Regions from separate parts of the Labrenzia sp. PHM005 genome, predicted to be linked through region 3. Evidence: predicted binding sites of a transcription regulator. Region 3 holds the regulator's gene; each other region holds the start of a gene.
The links. The regulator PhoB, encoded in region 3, activates phosphate uptake and scavenging genes when phosphate is short. The targets are predictions, from matches to a motif close to TGTCATNNANCTGTCAT.

Region 1: the regulator PhoB is predicted to act here: its motif matches at 4,229-4,245, upstream of FJ695_RS10990 (alpha-D-ribose 1-methylphosphonate 5-triphosphate diphosphatase).
Region 2: the regulator PhoB is predicted to act here: its motif matches at 5,797-5,813, upstream of FJ695_RS05945 (DUF2794 domain-containing protein).

Annotation. Positions count from the first base shown of each region.
Region 1 is NZ_CP041191.1:2,431,907-2,439,673, forward strand. It holds gene FJ695_RS10975 (ABC transporter ATP-binding protein) at 1-1,090, opposite strand, end outside; gene FJ695_RS10980 (LysR family transcriptional regulator) at 1,206-2,096, shown strand; gene phnF (phosphonate metabolism transcriptional regulator PhnF) at 2,271-3,044, opposite strand; gene FJ695_RS10990 (alpha-D-ribose 1-methylphosphonate 5-triphosphate diphosphatase) at 3,046-4,191, opposite strand; gene FJ695_RS10995 (PhnD/SsuA/transferrin family substrate-binding protein) at 4,315-5,166, shown strand; gene FJ695_RS11000 (phosphonate ABC transporter ATP-binding protein) at 5,271-6,047, shown strand; gene phnE (phosphonate ABC transporter, permease protein PhnE) at 6,044-6,844, shown strand; gene FJ695_RS11010 (UDP-glucuronic acid decarboxylase family protein) at 7,350-7,767, shown strand, end outside.
Region 2 is NZ_CP041191.1:1,315,410-1,323,176, reverse strand. It holds gene FJ695_RS05970 (hypothetical protein) at 1-742, shown strand, start outside; gene FJ695_RS05965 (Bax inhibitor-1/YccA family protein) at 912-1,676, shown strand; gene FJ695_RS05960 (LysR family transcriptional regulator) at 1,749-2,663, opposite strand; gene FJ695_RS05955 (L-histidine N(alpha)-methyltransferase) at 3,116-3,859, shown strand; gene FJ695_RS05950 (MFS transporter) at 3,819-5,009, shown strand; gene FJ695_RS05945 (DUF2794 domain-containing protein) at 5,347-5,736, opposite strand; gene FJ695_RS05940 (GNAT family N-acetyltransferase) at 6,232-6,750, shown strand; gene FJ695_RS05935 (hypothetical protein) at 6,767-7,336, opposite strand; gene ppa (inorganic diphosphatase) at 7,482-7,767, shown strand, end outside.
Region 3 is NZ_CP041191.1:5,638,074-5,645,840, reverse strand. It holds gene pstC (phosphate ABC transporter permease subunit PstC) at 1-762, shown strand, start outside; gene pstA (phosphate ABC transporter permease PstA) at 762-2,111, shown strand; gene pstB (phosphate ABC transporter ATP-binding protein PstB) at 2,125-2,922, shown strand; gene phoU (phosphate signaling complex protein PhoU) at 2,954-3,649, shown strand; gene phoB (phosphate regulon transcriptional regulator PhoB) at 3,739-4,434, shown strand; gene FJ695_RS25485 (VWA domain-containing protein) at 4,496-6,145, opposite strand; gene FJ695_RS25480 (GcrA family cell cycle regulator) at 6,556-7,092, opposite strand; gene FJ695_RS25475 (aspartate aminotransferase family protein) at 7,517-7,767, shown strand, end outside.

The sequences.
Region 1 (7,767 bases), 3.0 Mb from region 3:
CGAATGCCATGGCGACACCGTGATGCCGCTTGAAGGCAACGTCCTGACCAATGGACACGGCAACACCATCTACGGGCGCTGAGCGTACCACGAGACGATGCGCACCGTCATGAAGGCTGATGTGCAGGTAGATATCAGCGCCGAGGTTTTCCTTATGAACCACCCGGCCTTTCAAAGCCTCTGGATCCGTGTCGTCACAAAGCGTCAAATGTTCCGGGCGCAGACCGATCGTAATTGTGTCTGAAGAGGTGTCTGCGACCCGCGTCAAGACGACGTCGCCGCAGCGGGCATGACCAGTGCTGTCCAGATGCCCGGGCAAGAGGTTGATCTTCGGCGCTCCAACAAACTCAGCCACCCGGATGTCCTGCGGATTGTTGTATATCTCGTCCGGCGTGCCGAGCTGCAGGATGTTGCCGTCCATCATCACGGCCATCCGATCAGACATCGTCAGCGCTTCGGCCTGGTCATGCGTGACGTAAACGAAGGTCGTTGCAAGAGACCGGTGAAGTTCGGCCAATTCTGAGCGCATGTGAATGCGCAGCGCCGCGTCCAGATTAGATAGTGGTTCGTCCATTAGGAAGCCGGCCGGTTTGCGAACCATCGCACGGCCCAAGGCTGCACGTTGCCTTTGACCGCCTGAGAGTTGGCCGGGCTTGCGATTAAGAAGATGATCAATCTGTAAGATCTTCGCCGTCTCGGTCACCTGCGCCCAAAGCGCCTTGTACTTGGACTTTGCGAGCAGCGGGCCGGCAAAAGGAAGCCGTTCGGCAAACGACAAGTCCCGGAGCCGCAACGGCGTCATCATGTTCTGGCCGACAGTCAAATGCGGATAGAGCGCATAGGACTGGAAGACCATCGCGAGGTTCCTGTCAGCAGGGCGTACCTGATTGACTTGGCGGCCGTCGATCAGAACGTCACCGGAACTTGGCACTTCAAGTCCCGCCAGAATCCGGAGCAAGGTCGACTTCCCGCATCCAGATGGCCCGACAAGCGTCAGGAATTCTCCCGGCGCGATGTCGAGATTGATCCCTTCAAGAACTGACGTGTCGCCGAAACTCTTTTCGATCGCTTTTAAGGAAATGGCCGCCATATGATCGCCCCTCTAGTTGCCATCACCGTAGCGAGCGTGATTGAACCATCTGTGACGTAATATTAGCGTTGCTAATGGGCGCTATCGTGTTTCATGCAGACAACATGGAACTGTCATGAACGCTTCGCCCAGTCCGTACCAAATCAAGGCTTTTACCTATGTGGCGCGGGAGCGCAGTTTCTCCCGCGCTGCGCAGACACTCAATGTGACGCAGTCGTCTGTAACGCAGCATGTTGCCAAACTGGAAAGCCTAATGGGGACCCAGCTGTTTATTCGGCGCCGCGACGGTCTGGAGCTGACGCGTGCGGGTATAGAGCTGTTTTCAATCACCGACCGATTGGCGACGCTGGACCAACTGGTTACGGAAAAAGTGAACGACTACAGCGCTCTAACGGACGGCAGTATTCGATTGATCGCCAACGCGCCCCGACCTGCGATGCCCATAATTGCCCGGTATGGAGAGCTCTATCCCAAGGTTCAGATCGATTTCACGCTGTATGATTGGACCACAGCCATGACACTCTTGAACGAGCGTCAGGTCGATATGGCGATTGTCACCGAACCTCAGGAAAACCCGGCGCTCGTGACCCATGAGCTCCGGCGATCCAAATACATGGTACATATGCGGGCCGATCACCGGCTGGCGAGAAAGCCAGTGCTTTCGCTTGTCGATCTTCAAACCGAAACACTTGTTTTGCCCGAGGACGGATCGTTGACACAGCGGGTAGCAAACCGAAAGATCAAAAAGCACGATCTGACCTTTCAGCGCATTTTGAAGACCACGACCTTTCCGATGGTCAAGGAAGCTTTGCTGCATGGTCTTGGGGTCGGGTTGCTCCTGGAAAACAGCCTGTATCCGTCAGAGGAACTGGTGGCGATACCGGTTCACGAAATGCCCGAGGAGTACCGGGACTGTGTCGTTATCCCACGAGATAAAAAAGACCTGCGGCTCATCCAAAGCTTTTTGGGTGTCTGTATTGATGCGTTGGATTGCGCGACGAACTAGCTAACTTCGCTTGTTTATAGAATCTTGCTTCATGACACTCATAACCAATGCAAGGAATGTCAGCTTCCCGCCTCAATTAGTGCTCTTAAACATCAGCTTGATCAGCGAGTGTATGATCCGTGGGATGAAAAGTTGCTGTCAGAAGATCAAAGGAAACAGATTATCATGTTGCCTTTAAAGACCGGGGACTGCGCCGGGAAACACGATTTCGACGCTTGAGAGTGGCCAGCACCCAGCGTTGTATTCGATTGGTGTGCCGGTTGGGTCGCAATTGATCGCGACCACCTCCAAAACAGGCGTGCGCGGACTGAGTTTCAGCCCCTCTGCTTGCCGCACCGTTGCAAATCCGCCTGCAATTCGTGTTTCGGCGCGTTCGTAGCGCTCGACACCGTGCGCTTTGTAGACCTCTGCAACGGAACCTGTTTCGTTGTAGACGGCTTCAAAGTCCGGAAACTTCGCTGCCGGGAACTCCTTGGCTGTCAGATAAATCGGCTCGCCATCGAGTATGCGGCGTCTGAGCAGTTTGATAACTTGGCTTCCGGTCGGAAGATCAAGGGCAACTCCGCCTTCAAACGAGACATCGCCGCGCGTCAGGTTCAATGTCTCGGTGGTCACCCGATCGGGAGTGACCTTGAAACCATCGGCAAACCTCATGTTGCTTTCAACTTCGTACCGTTCAGGTCTCTGGCGGACAAAGACGCCAACACCTTTTCTGGCGTGAAGGTGACCTTCCTGCTGCAATTTGGAAAGTGCCCGGCGGATGGTGATCCGGCTGACCTGAAAGACTTCGGCAAGATGAACTTCACCGGGAAGCTTGATGCCAGGTGCCAATTCGCCATTTTCGTACGCGAATTGAAGGCGGTCACATATCTGCAGCCAAATGGCTTTTTCGCCTTTGGCGCGATAGGGTTCGCGCGCGAGGGTTCGAAACAATTCCAGATCAGTCACATCACACCCGGTGGCTTGGATCACCTGAATTGAAGGTATATTTCACCTGACCATTGGCAATCACTATTCGGATGTTGCGGGTCTTTTTGTCCACGAGAATGCAATCCGCCCGCATCCCTTCGGCAATCTCACCACGATCTGCCAGTTTTGCCGCCTCTGCCGCGTTTTTGGAGATCAGGTTCCATGCCTTCTCCAGCGGCAGAACACCGTCATCAACCAGTTTAAACGCAGCGATCAATGGAGCTGGGTAATAGTAGTCTGATGCCAGAACGGTGCAGTGGCCGGACGCCACACTCTCCCTTGCGTCGATGGCGTTGTTCTGGGAGCCGCCGCGTACGATGTTGGGGGCGCCCAAGACAACGTGTTCACCTTCTTCGGCCGCGCTTTTGGCGGTTGCAATTGTCATTGGAAACTCGGAAACGGAGACGCCCAGGCGGCGGTGTTCCGTGCGGGTTTCCGGGGTTAACTCGTCATGTGCGAAGACGGAGCAGCCAGCATCCCGCGCTCCTGCGCAGATGGCTTCGATCGCAGCTGGGACGTCGTTTCGCCGTTCCCATACCTGGTTGATCAGGGTCTTGCACTGGTCTTCTGAAAGGCCGGATCTGCCGGCCATCCGGCTGATCTTCGATGAGGTTTTTGGCAAGTCGAGATAGGCGGTCGTGTGATCGTTGAGTGACAGAATGGATTTGGGGTCGTCCTGGACCCAGTCAATCATGTCCTTGACATGGTTCAGTGCGAATGTTTCCCACCGGATGTTCAGATGCATGTCTGAGGCAAAAGTCTCCCGCAGGGCTTTTAGGTGCGTCCGAAAATTGGCGGCGGCCTCATAGCTGCGCAAGCCCGGTTCCCAGGAAACAGTCAGTCCATGATAAGCGGTGGTGATGCCATTGGCGATCAGTTGGCGGTCAACATCCGCAAGCGCAATTGGAAGTGGGAAGTCGACATTCGGCCGCGGCTGTATTGACCGCTCAAAAGCATCCCCGTGTACATCTATGATGCCCGGGAGGACATAACAGTCCGAAGCGTCAACTGTTTCCCCAAAATCGTTTGATGAATCAACGAATACGCCTGAGCATATGTTAACCGGCTCATGAATGAATTCATCATTCTTCAAAGCGTCGCCGCCAGAAATACTTATGGAAGTCAATTTCGGCTCCTCGAATATTTTAACAATAGGGCGGCTGCGTCATGAAACCGTTATCGACGGAGATCTATAGGGAGGCTGTATGACACTCCTGTGTACACAGGAATAGCCATTGGAGAATTCAACATGCTTCGTTCTGCCATTGCTGCAGCTGCAATGATTTTCGCGCTCCCTGTTGCCGCCGAACCTGTTCGTTTTGCGGTCACCGACATCGAGGGCCTGGAAGCCCTGCAGCAGGAATTTTCTGCCTTTGAAAAGGCTCTGGAAGACACAACAGGCTTGGACATCGAACTGTTTCCGGTCAGCTCCCGGACGTCTGCCGTTGAGTCCATAAACCAGAAAAAGGTCGATCTGGTTCTGACCGGTCCGGCAGAATATGTGGTGATGAAGGAACTGACCAACGCAGAAATCGTTGTCGCTTGGCAGCGCCCGAACTACTTCGCCCAGATCGTGGTGATGGCAGAAGGTGAGATTGACGGGCCGCAGGACCTCAAAGGCAAGACCGTGACCTTCGGCAGTGTCGGTTCAACCTCTCAGCACCTTGGCCCGGCGCAGGTTCTGGCAGATTTCGGTCTTGCTTACGGCACTGACTACACACCGCAGATCATTTCCCGCAACGTGGCCATCGAAGCCCTGATCCGCGGCGATGTGCAGGCCGTTGGCATGAATGACAGCCACCTGCGCCGCATTCGCGATGCGTTTCCTGGCGAAGCCTTCAAGGTCATTGCCCGGGGCCGTGATCTTCCGAACGACATCCTGGTCGCTCGCCCAGACATGGATCGGGATGCTTTGGAAAAAATCAAGTCGGCATTTCTGGAAAACAGCGGAGCTCTCATGGCTGCTGTTCTGAAGGGCGAAGACAACCAAAAATACGGTGGTGGCTTCTTCCTGACCGGCGTGAACGATGAGAACTACAACTACGTTCGCGACATGTATCAGACCATTGGTGTCGACACCTCTTCATTCGTTGGTGACTAACCACGTCTGGAAGATACCGGGAGCGCGGGTGATCGCGCTCCTTTCCGGCGCTTTCGCTGTGTCTTGCACCGGAAATTGACACCAAGAATCCTGAGGACTGCGCGGTGCTTCACACGCCTCTCAACGATATCAAAGATGTTGCGATTGCAACGTCGGCACTTAAGAAACAGTACAAGAATGGCCAGATCCCCGTCCTGAAGGGTGTCGACTTGACCATTCGCCATGGCGAGCGGGTCGCGTTGATTGGCTCAAACGGCAGCGGCAAATCAACTTTGTTAAAGTGCCTTATCGGGCTGCATGCTGTGAATGAGGGATCGGTCCAAACATTGGGTGAAACCTTTGGCTCCATGCCGACCGCTGAGCAGCGCTCGCAATTGCGCAAGCAGACCGGTTTTGTGTTCCAAAAACACTGTCTGGTGAAACGGCACTCGGTTCTGAGCAACGTTGTCCACGGCATGCTGGGTTTGCCCGGCAGTTGGCGTGCGTTCACTCAGGCAACGGCCCCCACCAGTTGGCGCGCGAAGGCCATGTCTGCCCTTGAAGATGTAAATCTGGCCGACAGGGCGCGGAGCCGGGCCGATGCGTTGTCAGGAGGGCAGCAACAGCGCGTTGCAATTGCGCGCGCAATCGTGCGCGGGCCGCGGCTGATCATTGCCGATGAACCGGCGGCAAGCCTAGATCCGGTGTCTGGCGCAGACGTTATGTGTCTGTTTTCCGAACTTGCCCAGGCGCATGGGATTACTTTGCTTTTCACCAGCCATGACATGGAACACGCTGCGGCTTATTCGGATCGGATCGTGGCTTTGAAGAGTGGGCAGATCCTGTTTGACAAAGCCTCGCGTGAGGTCTGTGACCAAGACCTTCGGGACACATTCCAATGAGTGGTGTGTCCCCGGACCTTCGGTCCCGTTTTTCGGGAATGTCATCGATCAACTTCGTCCTGATCCTTGTTGTTGCCGCGATTGTTCTGAGTTCCATCAACTCTGTTGCACCCTCCGTAGGTCAATTGGCGGATGGGTTGCCGAGTATGGTCAATCTGCTCGATCGAATGTGGCCGCCCAATACGGAAGCCAATTTCCTGACGCGGGTGGGATTGCGTCTGATCGAGACGTTTCAAATCGCCTTGGCGGGTGCTGCCATCGGGATCGCTCTCAGTCTTCCGATTGGATGGCTGGCAGCGAAAAAAGTGTCTCCCATCGGTCCGGCATCCTGGTTGGTGAAAGCCATCATTTCTCTCCTTCGAACTATTCCGGATCTGGTTTGGGCGCTTTTGTTTGTGGTAACCGTCGGGCTTGGCGCCGTTGCGGGCACCATGACGATCGTTGTGGACACGATCGGGTTTTGCGGTCGTTTTTTTGCGGAAGCCATGGAAGACGCCGACAAGGAGCCACAGGAAGCGCTCGCAGCAATCGGCGCGAACAAGGTGTCCATCCTCATGGGCGGAATATTGCCGGATGCCGCACCATCAATGATCAACACCGCCCTGTTTGCGTTGGAAAAGGCTATCCGGTCGTCCGTTGTTCTCGGTCTTGTTGGTGCTGGTGGGATCGGTCAGGAATTGAAGGCGGCCTTCGATCTATTCCAGTACAAGAACGCGTCGGCGATTATCCTGGTGATCTTTGTGATCGTGCTCGTAATGGAGTTCATCACCGACTGGCTGCGAAGCAAATTGCAGTAGAGGTGCTATGGCACAGGCTGTGCTTTGATCCCACAAGTGTCCACAATCGAGTTAAGCCGCGGGCAGCCAGTGCCAGCTTAAACTCCTGGGGCAGTTCAGCATTTGTGTGTGTTACAACGATACTAATTCGAGGGCTCCCGATTAGAAATCACAGAAGATGATCACTGTCTCATCGAGGTAGCTTGGGTCTATGAGTGCGCTTTTAAAAAAGAGCGCCTATTCAGAATGAAGATTTACCGATTGCTTCGGTTCGACCGTCGTAGAGAACGATGCGACTCGAAATTCTGCAACACATGAGACCGCATTGGTCAACAGATTCAGTTTGCGGCTCCAACCGTTTTTTTACCTGACAGTTTGATGTTTGTGGGTTGGCAGACCTACCCCAGATCGACTGTTTTTTTGGAAAACTCAACAGCATTAACCATAGGGATTGAAACCGGTTTTCATGGGCGGACAATGCACCTAGTGTGCGGTTAACTATCTATTAATCATACACGTACGGCTGATGGCGCGACTATATGAAAGCAGGAAAAGGATCCTGGTGACCGGCGGAGCTGGTTTTCTGGGGTCACACTTGATTGACCGCCTCATCGCTGAAGGGCATGAAGTCCTGTGCGTCGATAATCTGTTTACTGGAACCAAGCGCAACATCGATCATTTGCACCAGCACCCCAGGTTCGATTTCATGCGCCACGACATCTGCTTCCCGCTCTATGTCGAAGTCGACGAAATCTACAATCTGGCCTGCCCGGCATCGCCAATCCACTATCAGCACGACCCTGTTCAAACGACCAAAACCTCGGTACTCGGGGCGATCAACATGCTGGGTCTTGCAAAACGCTTGAAGGTCCCGGTTCTTCAGGCATCCACCAGTGAAGTCTACGGGGATCCTACGGTCCATCCGCAAACGGAAGACTATTGGG
Region 2 (7,767 bases), 1.8 Mb from region 3:
GACCACTGCCGCCGCTGCGCTTGCTGCCGCATCTCTGCTAATGGCTGCACCTGCTGCCCAGGCTGAGAGCCCGTTTCACACCGGTGTCTGGCAGCTGAATACGCCTGAGGGCGCCCGCGGCCTGGTCGTCAGTGATTGGCTGGTGTTCGAAAATGGTCTGCCAAAGCGCTGGCTTTACCGCCGGGCTGGCACCAATGATGCCAACCAGTTCGATTTTTTCACCCGTAGCATTGGTGATAACGGTTTCACACCCGTTGGAATCCGTGTCTACCGGACCGGCGAACACGAGATGAAATATACCATCTCGGAAAAGGGCAAAGACGCGATTGAAGTCTCAGCAAAACGCTTGTCTATCCCGAACTATAAAAACTCCTGTCTGTCCGTGGAAAACAAGGGCAACCGCTTGAAAGGCGGCGGCTGGGTTGGCACACCGCAGTCAGCTGGCAAAAAACTGCGCGTTTCGAAATCCAAACTCACAATCGACGGCAAGTCCCGTGACGTGACCGTCGAGGACGTTCGTGTTGGCCGGGTTGGCATTATGGAAAATGGCAAACCACTGGCCTTCTTCACCGATGCTGGTGGGGATTATGGTGTCCTGCAATGGTTTCAGGACGGTGTAACACCGGAAGTCATGCGCGACACAACAAAAGAAGTGATGGATTTCAAGGCAGAAGAGATCTTCCGCTGGCAACAGGGCACTTGTGACCGTCAGATCGAATCCCGCCTAAAAGAAATGAAATAAGGCACTCTCTTAATCATACGGTGCGGAAATACGGACTGGCGTAGAAAGATTACGATTTTTTCACGAAATCAATCTTGTGCTAAGATCCGTATTCTCCCATATGTTGAGGGAGCTGTGCTGCATGCGGAATATCATGCGCATAATATGAATAAAGGGGAAACTCACGACCATGTCGACCTTTGACCGTCAATCTCAAGGCGCCTACTCGGTTGCCGGCGCACGTGCCGAGGCCGGCATAGACCAGGGCCTGCGCGCCTATATGCTGGGCGTTTACAACTACATGACCTTCGGCGTAGCGCTGACCGGCTTCTTTGCTATCGGCACCTACATGATGTCAGTTGTCACCAACGACGCTGGCGCCATTGTCGGCCTGACCCCGCTTGGCGCTGCCCTGTTCGGCAGCCCGTTGAAATGGGTTGTCATGCTGGCCCCGCTCGGAATGGTGATGTGGCTGTCCTTCCGCATTCAGTCCATGAGCGCCTCTGCCGCGCGGACCATGTTCCTGGTCTACTCCGCGATGATGGGTATCTCGCTGTCTTCGATCTTCATGATTTACACCGGTGGTTCGATCGCGCGCGTGTTCTTCATTTCCGCAGCTGCCTTCGGTGCGCTGAGCCTCTTCGGCTACACCACAAAAAAGGACCTGTCGGCTTGGGGTTCTTTCCTATTCATGGGCCTGATCGGCATCGTGATCGCGTCCCTGGTGAACATCTTCCTGGCCTCCTCCGCGATGCAGTTCGCCATCTCCGTGATCGGTGTTCTGGTGTTTGCTGGCCTGACGGCGTACGACACCCAGCAGATCAAGGAAATGTACTACGAAGGTGACTCTGGTGAAGTTGCCACCAAGAAGTCTGTCATGGGCGCCCTGCGCCTCTACCTGGACTTCATCAACCTGTTCCTAATGCTGCTGCAGCTGTTCGGCAACCGCGAATAAGCGCTCTGCATAGAGAAACACGAAAGCCCGGCCACTGCGCCGGGCTTTTTTGTTTTCTGCATTTGGCGGTTGCTAAGCTTGCACGACCCGCAAATCGGGGTGGGTGCTGGAGTTCAAGACCGACTGGCCGGAAACAGAACTCTCCAAAAACTGCTCAAGATAAGTCTTCAGGTGATGTACAATGGGTGAGGAATTCTGAGCTTGCGTGTAAATCGCCAAGCGGGTCGCCGGCAATGGCGGAAACCCTGCTTGCTCCTTTAAGACTTTGAAACTGTCAAGAACCGCTCCCGCCGGCAAACAGCCAACTCCGGTTCCCGAGAGGATTGCCATTTGTGCAGCCGCAACGCTGGTCGTGGTAATTTGCTCATACCAGCGCCGCCCAGCGGCTTCCAATGATGTAAAAACGAATTGGCGGAAGGGGCACGGCTCAGGAAACAAGATCAACGGCAACGGGTCGGACAAAACGCAATCCTCACTGGCCACCCAGTAAAGCAGCTCCTCGACACAAGCATTTGCTTCCGCGGAACCTGATTGCACAAGGGCAATCGCCAAATTGATTTCATTGGCCGCCAGCCGCTCATGCAGCGTCGCGCTGTCTGCCACCGTCAATTCCAGCTTTACGTTTGAATGAACCCTCACGAAGCTGCAGAACAACGATTGCAATCTGCTTGTTGCAAACCACTCAGGCAAACCGACATGCACTTTTCCGGTAAGCTCTGGCGCAGACAGACGCATGCGGGCTTCTTCGTGGGATTTCAGAATTTGAGCGGCGTGATCATACAATATGCGGCCATGTGGCGTCAGAACCATGATGCGCGACGTCCGCTCTATGAGTTGGCGCCCTATTCGGTCTTCCAGCCGGCGCAGCTGAGAACTCACGCAAGGCTGTGTTCGGTTGATGAGCGCCCCTGCACGCGTAACACTCCCAGTATCGGCGACGGCCACAAAAGCCTCTAGAAGCTCGATGTCAAATCGTCCGGCAGTCATTTACCCCACCAACCCCACCTACAAAAGGGAAACAAAAATCAACAACACTATCTATGGTTGAATATAAAATTATATTATACGAAGTTGCAATTATAAATTTAGCTGCATGGGCATAATCCCCTATTACGGGAGGATGTAATCCAAAGCCCAAAAGGTTCCAAATGTCGTTAGCTTATTCTGCGCCACAGTCCGATCTGGAAACTCCGGCAATTGTTTTGCCACCGCTTTGCGAAAGAGTTCGAGCCGCAATTTCCCTGCATACAGAGTTCAGTACGGATCGGATCCTCACTCAGGAAAATCGGGAAAAATATGCTGAAAAAGCCTCCGGCAGTGAATCTTCGGATCACTTGTTCGAAGTGTTCGATCTTATGCGGCAACTGAATGAACAAGGTCTGGCCTCCAACTCGCTTGGAAAGGCCACGAACAGCGGCAATTCATTCCGGCAGGCTCTTTTGGAGATTTGTTCCCAAATCGCCCAAACGGCAAGCGCCCGGCCATTCACCTATGTTGAACTTGGACCTGAACCAATCAAGACCGCTTACATACTGAAAACGCTACAAGAAATGAACGTTAAGATCGATCAGTATATTGCGGTCGATATCAATCCAAAATCCGCTGAGCATATGAGGCCGGTCTTAGAGCAGGTTCTTAATGGAACGCCTCTGACATTTGTTACCAGTGCCTTTGAAGAGTTCCAGATGCCAGAACTTCAAGTTGGGTCTGAAACCCCAGCGCTGATTACCATGCTTGGATTTCAGGAAGGCAATGATGATCCATCAGTCGTGAATGAATGGCTCCGGACAATCGCACGGCCAGGTGATTATCTCTTGGCCGAAAGCCAACTACTCATACAGTCACATCAAGACCGGATAAGCTGTTTTTACAGTCATCCCGCCATGTTGAGGTTTTCCCGAATCGCATTTGAAAAAGCGATCTGCACAAAAACCCCAAGTCTGAATCGTTTCTTTTTATTGCCTGTCCAATTTCATGATGGCCAAATAGCCCAAGCCGCTATTTTGGCGGAAGAATACGCAACCACAACCAGACAAAGAAACTTGCACGTTTCCAACTTTTGCCTGAAGCTGACACCTGAACAGTACCGTCACTACCGGGCGCTAAACGGCCATTTTAAAATCCTTTGCGAGGCGACAAGCGGTGACGAAACACTTCACTTCCAACTTTCCCGCCGAAACTAAAACCCAGCCACCGAATCTCCTGGGTCTGACTGCTGCTGGTTTGGCAATCGTCGCTGCCACTTACGGGCTCGCCCGCTATTGCTTCGGCCTTTTCTTGCCGGAAATCCGGCAAGAATTTGCGCTTTCAACGGAAACCATCGGCCTTATCGCCGGATTATCCTATGCAGGATATCTGATTGCCACTTTTGCCGGGTCCTGGCTTTCAACAATGGTTGGGCCGCGCCTGCCAATTTTTCTCGGCGGGCTTTCGGCAACCGCGGGAATGACCCTGATCGGGCTCTCACAAAGTCCTGAAATCCTAGCAATCGGAGTTTTTGTTGCCGGTATGAGTCCCGGTCTTGCTTATCCGCCTTTTTCAGATGTTATCGTCCATCACATCGAAACCAGGCGGCAAAACGCGATTTACGCCTGGATAAATTCAGGAACCGGGTTTGGGGTCGCTTTGGCCGGACCCCTGGCACTTCTTGCGAGTGAAGACTGGCGGCTGGCCTGGTTGATTTTTGCTGGTCTCGCCGGCCTTTTCACGATCTGGAACATGATGATCCTGCCGCGAAACAGCCCTAAACACGGAAAAATGTCAGGCGTCCCGATATCAGAACTGCTCAATCCCGCCGCGAGGCCTCTTTTTGCCGCCGCTTTGTTGTTCGGCGTCGTCACAGCTATTTATTGGACCTACGCAGTAGATCTCTTATTAGCGATAACCGATAACCCAGCGGCGGCTGTGGTATTTTGGATTGTATTGGGCACCGCAGGGATCACCGGTTGTTTTGCCGGAGGTCTGGTTAACCGGTGGGGCTTGCGTTCCAGTTACGGCCTTTTGCTGATCCTGATTGGCGGAGCGATCGCAACCCTGCCTGTAGCTGCGAGTATTCCGTCTGGAATCTACTATTCTGCTGCCAGTTTCGGGGCCGGCTTCATCATCACGACAGCATTATTTGGAATGTGGAGCATGCGGATCTTCCGCAACACGCCTTCCATCGGATTTGGGCTGACGTTTTTTCTAATCTCGCTTGGTCAAGGCATCGGCCCGGTTGCAGGCGGTTATCTGGCACCGCAATTTGGTTTGCCTGCCGTCTTTGTCAGTGCAGGCCTTTTGTGTTTTGTGTTGGCACTTTTCCGTCCTGCGGGCAAATTTCATGGCCATAACTGAGAATTATGAACCGGGCCAGCTCTATACTGATTATTTCCTGTCAGCACTGCACCGCACATGAAAAAATGGGGCACTAGCTGTTGTCAAACTGTAACGGTGAAATGACCGATGAATGAAGTCCCGCAGAACAGCCCCAAAAGTCAGCTCGATATGGAACTTTGCCGCGCCCTTTATCAAAAGGATCCGGAACGGCTCATCGAACTCGTGTCGAAATGGCTGGAGGCAAATCAGTTAACACTCGACCGCCAATTCTGCGTTCCTCACTATTTGCAGAACGCACTTTATCCAGCCGAGCGCCAAAGGCTTAATTAGAGCTCAGGCTTGACGATTAGCCAGATCAGGCGTCGACGACCCGCAGGTGTTTTTTCTTTTCCAGAACGCGGAGCACCTGAGCAAGGTCATGCCCGCGTTTTAAAATCATACCGCCCGCTGCAATGATCGAGTAAGCCCCTTGGCGGCGCGCCAGTTTCGGATCTTTTTCGATGCGGTAAAGTGGCATCTCGGACGAGCGCCGGAAAACTGAAAATACGGCCCGGTCTTTCAATATGTCGATGGCGTAGTCCCGCCATTCTCCATCAGCAACCATCCGGCCGTAGAGCCGCAAGATCGTGTCAAGTTCGCGCCGGTTGAAGGACACCACCGGTTTGGGTGGAGGAGCTTTGTGCCCATGTACCAGAGGGCTCAAGCTCCCGCTGCGCTGGGACGCGCTTTCGTCGGCTTCGCTCATTCCGCCTCCTTTTGCTCCGGACGACACCCTGTAAAAAGGCCGATAAGATCCCGGCGGGTGTGTCATCTCAGTGTTATGATGCTGCCTGTCTGCCCCGATTTGCAAGTCCGAGGCTGCAGAAAGATCAAATTCAGCGGAATTTCAGTTTAATTCAGGTCAGATCAATCAATTTCTGCCGTAGCGTAACTTTTCCAAAAAGAATACAGAAAATTTCATGATTTCGCCGCATTCCAGCCCTTGGCCAGCCAAAATACATACCCATATTAAGATCATACCTTGATGGGTACGATCTGCGGGCGCCGCGGTATGCAATAGCCCCCCAGCCCCCCGTGGCGAACTCAGATCTGCCGGATTTTTTGAGTCAAACATCAAGGCAACTGAAGGGCCGGCCAAACGCCGGCCCTTTTCATATCAGCAGCTCAGTCCATTCTTGGTTCTTTTGAACTTCGGTTTTTCCTTCCTATTAGGATGGCTTGTTGTATCCTTTTTCCTACGATGACCACCGATTTGATCGATCTGCGCGCGGCGAGAACCGCGGATTGCAAAGCCCTGGCCGGTATTCACAATGAAGCCTGGCTCGGAGCCTATCGCGGTGTGTTGCATGGCCTCGAACTCCAACGAATGATTTCACGACGCGGAGAAAGTTGGTGGCGCGGTGCGCTTGCCCGGGGCGTCAATGTCAAAATCCTGGCGATTGCCGATGTGCCAGCTGGCTATGCGACCTATGGGCCTTGCCGGTTGCGTAACACCAAAATGGACGGTGAAATCTACGAGCTTTACCTAAAGCCGGAATATCAAGGTCTCGGCTTTGGCCGTCGGCTTTTTGAGCATGTTCAGAAGATCTTCGCAGACCGGAGAGCCTCCGGCATTGCTGTTCAGGTCCTAAGCGACAATGATCCAGCAAAAGCGTTTTACCAAGCGATCGGCGGCCAGTTGTCTGGCAAATCTTGGCACCGGGTTGGAGGCCGGCGATTGGAGCTGTCGATTTATGTCTGGCCGAACCGCAACACCTGACGTCATCCATCAGAGATTATTGCGCCAGGCTTCCAGGATTTCCCAAGACGGTTGGCGGGGCGCTGCAATTGAACTGACCAGCGAGAGTGTCGGCCGCTTGCCGGGCCATCACATTGGCGTTTTTGTTGGCCTGGGCATCAATACGAGCGATCTGACATGTGCCGCCCCCCGGCAGTAACTGCGTGACGATCAAGACACTGCCTTGGCTTCCATCGTCCTTGCTCGGAAACCAGCGCAAGATCGTTGCAAAGGGCACACCGCCGCGCAGCCGCCACTCCAATGTCTCATTAATGGTATTGAACCGCGGCAAAGTTTGGACTGCAGCCGGCTCGTTGCCCGCATCGGGTCCAAATGACACAAACATCCGCAAGTCACCTTCGGCAACCATAACCGGCTGGCCTTGATAACCAGCACACATCCAGGTGCCGCCGATCGTAGCATCTTCATCAGAAGGCGCACTGAGGAGCTGACAAGCCTCAAGATCAATCTTGGTGTAGACGCTGGTGATTTCTGCCGTGTGCGCCGACTTGCTGCCTGCGGTTATGATTAGGCCCAATGCCAGAAGTAAAAGAACTGAACGCTTCATAGACTTAGTCCCAATCGCAATCGATTAACCTGAAACTGGAGCCATTCAGCCACGGTCATCAATTAGGTGCAATGCAAAACTAAAGACTTGAACTTCTGCCAGCGGATTGCGATAGACGGCGCGACGATCCTTTAGGAGTAGAGAGATGCGTATAGACGCCGTGCCGATTGGCAACAACCCGCCGGAAGATATCAACGTTATCGTTGAGGTCCCGGTCGGTGGCGAACCGATCAAATATGAAATGGATAAGGATGCCGGTGCGATGTATGTCGACCGCTTCCTCTACACACCGATGCGCTATCCGGGCAACTACGGCTTTGTTCCGCACACCTTGTGCGGCGATGGTGATCCGATCGACGTTGTCGTGGTCAACCAGCGCCCGGTGGTACCAGGTGCCATTATGAACTGCCGTCCGATCGGCGTTCTCTTGA
Region 3 (7,767 bases):
GGTCTCACTTGGGCGCCAAGTTTCTCCGGCCGGGGCGGGGATTCCGAACTCGGCATTATCCCACTGCTCTGGGGCACCTTTTATATTTCCTTCGTCGCCCTGGCTGTGGCGGTACCAATTGGCCTCTTTGCAGCGGTTTATCTCTCCGAATATGCCGGGCCGAAAGTCCGCGCAGTTGCCAAGCCAATGCTGGAAGTTCTGGCCGGTATCCCGACCATCGTTTATGGCCTGTTCGCGCTGCTGACTGTCGGTCCGATGCTGGTTTCGGTCTTCGGTGACAACGGTCTTGGCATCATGAAGGCCGGAACCGCCGTCATGACCGCGGGTCTGGTCATGGGCATCATGCTGATCCCATTTGTCAGCTCCTTGTCGGACGACATCATCAATGCCGTGCCGCAGGCCATGCGCGATGGCTCTTACGGTTTGGGTGCAACGAAATCGGAAACCGTCAAACAAGTGATCTTACCAGCCGCGCTGCCGGGGATCGTCGGTGCCATCCTGCTCGCAGCCTCGCGGGCCATCGGTGAAACCATGATCGTCGTGCTCGGGGCAGGGGCGGCCGCACGGCTCAGCCTCAACCCGTTCGAAGCCATGACGACTGTGACCGCGAAAATTGTCAGTCAGCTAACAGGAGATGCGGACTTCGCGTCCCCAGTGGCGCTGGTCGCGTTTGCTCTAGGGATGACACTTTTCGTCGTGACCCTGGGACTCAACATCATTGCGCTCTACATCGTGCGCAAATACCGGGAGCAGTATGACTGATGACCGACGCAACTTTTTCTCCCGATAGTCCAAAGATGCCGGAAAAAGCAGCTGCAAAACCGCGCTCCCTCTATGCAACGGACGATCTGACCCGGAAACGCAATGCGGCTGAAAAGCGCTTCAAGGCCTATGGGATGGGAGCCGTCGGGATCGGCTTGTTTTTCCTGGTGGTCCTCGCGTTTTCGATCGTATCTGAGGGCATTCCAGCCTTCACCCGGACAGTGGTGAAAGTGGAATTCACCATCACCCAGGAACAGTTCAACGCGGCTGAAAAAGAACTTTTCAAGACAAAAGCCTATGAAAAGTTCTTCATTGGAGCTCTTGAACAACAACTCAATGACCGCGGCCTGGAAGTTCCGTTCGACGGTGCTGCCATTGGGCGGATCGTTGGCAAGACCGGCGGCACTATCCGGGAGTATTTTCGTGCCAATCAGGATCAGCTCGGCGAGCCGGTTCGTTTTGAATTGGCCGCAGCCTCCCGTGTTGACGGTTACATCAATGGCCGCGTCACACGCGACAACATGACGGACAGCCGGTTCCTGCAAAAGACAGACCTCGACATCGTCGACGGTCTGGTCGAGGCGGACATTATTGAATCTGTCTTCAACTGGAACTTCATCACCGGCGCCGACTCCGGCGTGGACAATCCTGGTGGTGCGGGCATCGGCGCCTCAGTCGTTGGTTCGTTCTTCATGATGCTGGTGGTGCTGTTCCTCTCCCTGCCGATTGGCGTCGCCGCGTCGATCTATTTGGAAGAGTTTGCCCCGCAAAACCGGATCACGGACCTGATTGAAGTCAACATCTCCAATCTGGCCGCCGTTCCGTCCATCGTGTTCGGGATCTTGGGTCTGGCCGTGTTCATTCAGTTCATGCACCTACCGCAGTCGGCGCCGCTGGTTGGCGGGCTGGTGCTGACCCTCATGACCCTGCCCACAATCATCATCTCGACCCGGGCATCTTTGAAGGCGGTGCCGCCGAGCATTCGCGACGCAGCGCTCGGAGTTGGTGCGTCCAAAATGCAGGCGATTTTCCATCACGTGCTGCCCTTGGCCATGCCGGGCATCCTGACTGGAACAATCATTGGTCTGGCTCAAGCGCTTGGTGAAACCGCACCGCTGCTTCTGATCGGTATGGTCGGCTTTGTGGCCCGTGGGTATCCCGACAGCTTCGTCGGCGGTTTTGTCGAGCCAAACTCTGCAATGCCGGCACAGATCTATACGTGGGCAGCCCGTGCTGACTATGCGTTCTACGAAAAAGCCTGGGGCGGCATTATCGTCTTGCTGCTGTTCCTTCTGACAATGAACTTTATTGCCATTATCCTGCGCCGCAGGTTTGAGCGCCGCTGGTAAGGAGGCGAGACCTATGAATGATATGCCGCAAATCGAACAGGCAGCCGACATGACCGACAGCAAGATTTCAGCGAAAAAGGTCCAGGTCTATTATGGCGATACCCATGCCATCAAAGATGTGGACCTGGAAATCCAGCCTCGATCAGTGACCGCCTTTATTGGCCCGTCAGGTTGTGGCAAGTCGACTTTCTTGCGCACCATCAACCGGATGAACGACACGATCGACATCTGCCGCGTTGAAGGCTCCATCAAGATTGATGGCGAAGACATCTACGATCCAAAGGTCGATCCGGTGCAGCTGCGCGCCAAGGTTGGAATGGTGTTTCAGAAGCCGAACCCGTTCCCGAAATCGATCTACGACAACATCGCCTATGGTCCGCGGATCCATGGACTGGCCCGAAACCGGGATGAGCTCGATGAGATCGTCAGCTCTAGCCTGCAAAAGGCCGGGCTTTGGAATGAGGTCAAGGACCGTTTAAACGAGCCGGGCACCGGCATGTCCGGCGGTCAGCAGCAGCGGCTGTGCATTGCGCGCGCGATTGCGGTGAGCCCGGAAGTCATCCTGATGGATGAGCCCTGCTCGGCACTTGATCCGATCGCGACGGCGAAGGTTGAGGAGCTGATCGATGAGCTGCGGGAAAACTATACGATTGTTATCGTGACCCACTCCATGCAGCAGGCCGCCCGCGTATCCCAGCGCACTGCGTTTTTCCATCTCGGCGTTCTGGTTGAGGAAGGTCCAACACAGGACATCTTCACCAATCCGTCGGACAAACGCACTCAAGATTACATCACCGGCCGCTTCGGCTGACCGGGTTGCACAAGTTTCGAAAGGGCACAGGATGTCTGAACACATAGTCACGGCCTATGATGACGAATTGAACGCCATGGCCGGCCGGATTGCCGAAATGGGCGGGCTTGCAGAAAAAGCGTTTGCCGATGCAGTCTCAGCTTTGGTTTCCGGAGATACCGACTTGGCCAGGAAAGTGGTTTCCGAAGATGCCCGGTTGGATTCCCTGCATCAGGACGTTGAAGAAGATCTGATTGCCATGATCGTGCGGCGTCAGCCGATGGGGCAGGACTTGCGCGAAATCACCGCGGCAAGCCGAATTGCCCATGATCTGGAACGCGTTGGCGATCTTGCCAAAAACGTCGCAAAACGTGCAATCGCCATTGATAGCGATCTTCAGAGTAAGAAGCTGGCAATCGGTGTTGAGCACATGACGGAATTGGCGCTGAGCCAACTGAAGAAGGTGCTCGATGCCTACACCCGGCGCGACGCTGAGGCGGCGCGTCAGGTTCAGGAAGCCGATGCCGAAGTCGATGCGATCTATACGTCGCTGTTTCGCGAACTGCTCACCTACATGATGGAAGACCCGCGGGTCATCACCGAATGCGTCCATCTCCTGTTCTGCGCAAAGAACATTGAGCGCATCGGTGATCATGCCACCAACATTGCCGAAAACGTCTACTTCATGGTGACAGGTGAGCGTTTGCCGGAAGAGCGGACCAAGATTGACGAAACTGGAGCCGTTTAACGGTTGAAGCGGGGTGGCCTTTAGGTGGCTGCACTGCAGAAGTTGAGGCCGGCGTAAAGCGCCGGCTGGTGGAATTGGAGCGAGAATTCATGCCGAAGGTGCTCATCGTCGAAGACGAAGAACCGCTAAGCCTTCTGTTGCGATACAATCTGGAAGCTGAAGGTTATGCCGTGGAGACTTGTGTCCGCGGTGATGAAGCAGAAATCCGCCTGCGCGAAAGCCAGCCCGATCTCCTGTTGCTGGATTGGATGCTGCCGGGTCTTTCCGGCATCGAGCTGTGTCGGCGGCTGCGCGCCCGTGAAGATACTGAACGTCTGCCGGTCATCATGCTGACGGCACGTGGGGAAGAAGCCGAGCGCATCCGAGGGCTTTCAACAGGCGCTGATGACTACGTCGTCAAACCGTTTTCCGTTCCCGAGCTGATGGCCCGTGTCCGGGCGATCTTGCGCCGGGCGAGCCCGGAAGTGGTTTCTACGATGCTTCGGTCCGGCGATATTGAGCTTGACCGCGAAACACACCGGGTTCGCCGCAGCACCAAGGAAATTCACCTCGGGCCGACCGAATTCCGTCTTCTAGAGTTTTTGATGACGTCCCCCGGGCGGGTGTTCTCGCGCGAGCAGCTGCTTGATGGCGTTTGGGGCCACGATGTCTATGTGGATGAGCGGACTGTCGATGTACATGTCGGCCGGTTGCGCAAGGCGCTGAACAAGGGCAAAGCCAAGGACCCGATCCGCACCGTGCGCGGTGCGGGTTATTCCTTCAACGACCAATTTGCTGCTGCCTAAGATAATTGTAGAGGCCTGCCGGAACTTGCGGCAGGCCTCCGTCTTTTGCAGGCAATGAAACTTACTGAAGTTTCAGTACAAGCCGTTTGCCTTCGATCAGTGTCACCGGTACTTCTTGTCCGCCGACATCGAGCCTGTATTTGCCCGGCGGAAACGGAATATCGTTGGTGCCCTCAGTCAGCTTTATGACTTCCGTCCCGGCTTCATCGAAAACCTTGATGTAAAACTTCTTGCCTTCGATTTTGATGCGGCCCGGATTGATCCGCAGATCATCACCAGCTTCAACCGTGAAGTCTTTCCAGGCGGCTTTGCCGAACATGACAGTGTAGGTGCCCGGCGCTAACGGGATCGTCGTCCGGTCCCGGGTGAATTTCTCCACTTCTTCACCCGTATCCTGATCCAGGATCCGGTTAAAATAGGGCTCCGCCATACGAACCAGGGCCGGATCCAATGTCACGGTTTCGCCTTCGGTCAATTTGATGCCGCGCCAGAGTTTTTTGCCAAACCGCACGTCATAGGTACCAGGCGGGAGGGGAAGTTCGTCATTTGACTTCGTCAGCTTCAGCAAAGCCTGACCGGTCGCCGGATCCAGAACATCATGGAAGTAAGGGTTTTTGATTTTCAGGCGGCCCGGATTCAGAACAGTCGTCTCACCTTCGTTGACAACAACATTCTTCCAAAGGGCTTTGCCGAAGGCCACATCATATAGGCCTGCCAAAAGTGGGAAGTCAGCGTGATGCTTGGTGGCTTTTTCTATAATCTCCCCGGTTTCTGGATCCAGGACATCATTGAAATAGGGGCCTTCGACCCTGAGCCGGCCCGGTTCTATTGTTGTGGTTTCATCGGCTCGAACAGCAACGCTTTTCAGCCATTGGGTCTTGCCGAATTTGATGTTGTAGATCCCAGCCGGGAGAACTTTGGACGGGGTGCTATCTGTGAGCACGGCAACCTGCTCGCCCGTTTCGGCATCAACCACTTCGTTGAAATAGGGGGCGATGATTTCCAGCGTTCCTTCCTGCGCCTCGGGAAGGGTGATTGTGATCACTTCATCCTGGATTTCCGGCTCAGCGGTAGCCTCTACCGCCTCTTCCATGGTTTTCGCAAGGTCCACGGCAGAGTTGGCGTCATAGTAGGTGCCACGGGCGGCATCCGCGATGCATTGCAACTGCAGCCGCGCCTGCGGATCGACACCAAAGCCAACTGTATGGATGGTCAGATCCGTATCGGCTTCCGCTAGTTTCTTGGCAAGCAGGCAGGGATCGCCTTCGCAGGTTTCCTTGCCGTCTGAGACGAGAACGATGGCCCGCTTGCCGTTTTCCGGTTTCAGGTCGTCGGCGGCCAATCCAAGAACATGGGTAATGGGCGTATAGCCTTGGGCTTTTAGACCATCCGATGTGTTCACCACACCGGCGCGAACATCTGGCGCGCGGCCGAAAGGAACCAGCATCTGTGTGTCAGTGCAATTGTGTTTGCTGCGGTGGTGCTGGTGTCCATAGGCGCGAAAGGACAGCCGCACGCTGTCAGGGATCTGACCGACGAGGTTTCGCACGGCATTCTTGGCAGCATTGATTTTGACAGTACCGTCGGTGAGGTGGCCGTTCATACTGCCGGAGGCATCCAGGATAAGGGCAACACTTCGGTCTTCCGCAAGTGCTGATGAAGCGGAGAGGGCAAGTGTGGCGGCAAGGCCTAATTTCCAAATGGATTTCATCTTATGTCTCCAGGCAAAACAGTTTGGGCTGACCTCCGTTCCCAAGTCGGGTCCACAAACACATTTGAAGCGTCGGACAAGCGCAGGGGGGCGATCGGCGCCAGGCCTTCATGAGTAGCCGCGAAATCGTGCAAAGGCTGTAATTCACATCACAAATACAAAGTAAAATATTGAGATGAATTATATAGTTAATGAAGTGAATTAGTTTTGGGGTGTATTTTATTATATGTGAGAGTCGATGATTTGATGAGGCGTGCCGAATTTATTTAGTTGGCTTGATGAAAACGATTTTCTGGGAGAATTATTTGTTTTGCGGTTTGAAGTAGTATTTTGAACATGTTGCAACAAAAACAAAAAAAAGCCCGCTGGTGAAGCGGGCTTTAAAGTCGATGTGCTGTACTTGCGGAGTTTTACGATGCTTGAGCAACAGCCTTGTTTGCGCCGCGGCGGCGGTCAGCAATCGGCTGATAGGCGATCTTGCAGTGATGCGCGCAGTAAGGAACACCCGCATCGGACTGGCGTCCGCAGAAGTAGAAGTCGTCTGTTGCCGGGTCACCGATTGGCCATTTGCAGGTCCGCTCGGTGAGCGTCAGGATGGTTGCGCGTTTGGAAATCGGCACCAACTCGGCAATCGGCTCAGCTTCCGGGCGGATCTCAGCAACAGGTGCAGGGGTCGGATCCATCTTCAGAGCGGCAGATCCATGGGTCTGCGGCTGGGCCTGTGGTTTCTTCGGGGTTGCCTGCGCTGTCGGGCTTGCAGTCCGTGCGCGGCGCGGCTTTGTGCTTGGTGTGGATGACTTCGCCCGGCCGGACAGGCCAAGACGGTGCACCTTACCAATAACTGCGTTCCGGGTTACTCCGCCGAGCTCGCCAGCGATCTGGCTGGCGCTCAATCCTTCGCCCCAGAGCTTTTTCAAAAGCTCAACCCGTTCGTTCGTCCAACTCATAACCGCACCCCTTGCCAAGGCCAGTGTTTGGCCAAAATCTCGAATGTGGACACGCGCTCGCATGTCCGCTATGGCATATCTTGTGCCTCTAGTTGATACGCCAGACGAGATGTCGTGTCTGATTGGCTAAAGGTTACAATAACGTTAATTTGTGAAGCAACACTCAGGCTGCAGTCAGTTGGGGATGAACGGACTTTTCCCCAAAAGATGCGAGGTCATTGAGACTTTTACATAATCTGATCCGGGCCCCGGTTTCAGCCATTTCCATTGACACGCCATAGGCCTGCCGGTGTATAAGGTTCCGGCAACGTGCCGCCTTTTGGGCGGCATGTTGCGTTTTTAGCCCATTGTGGTTGCGACCTGTCATTGGCGATTGAGCGGAAATCAACGCGCCGTGCACAGGCTAGAGGAGAAGTAAGAGGTTATGTCCGCGTCCGCGCTTTTTGGAAACTACGCAAGATCGAACTTGTCTTTCGATCACGGGGAAGGTGTCTGGCTGATTGCGAGTGACGGCCGACGATTTCTCGACTGCGGGTCCGGAATTGCGGTGAATTCGCTTGGGCATGGCCATCCTCATTTGGTCAAGACACTGCAGGACCAAGCATCCAAGCTTTGGCACATTTCCAATCTGCATCAGATGCCGGATGGTGCGCGCCTCGCGCAGCGGCTTGCAGA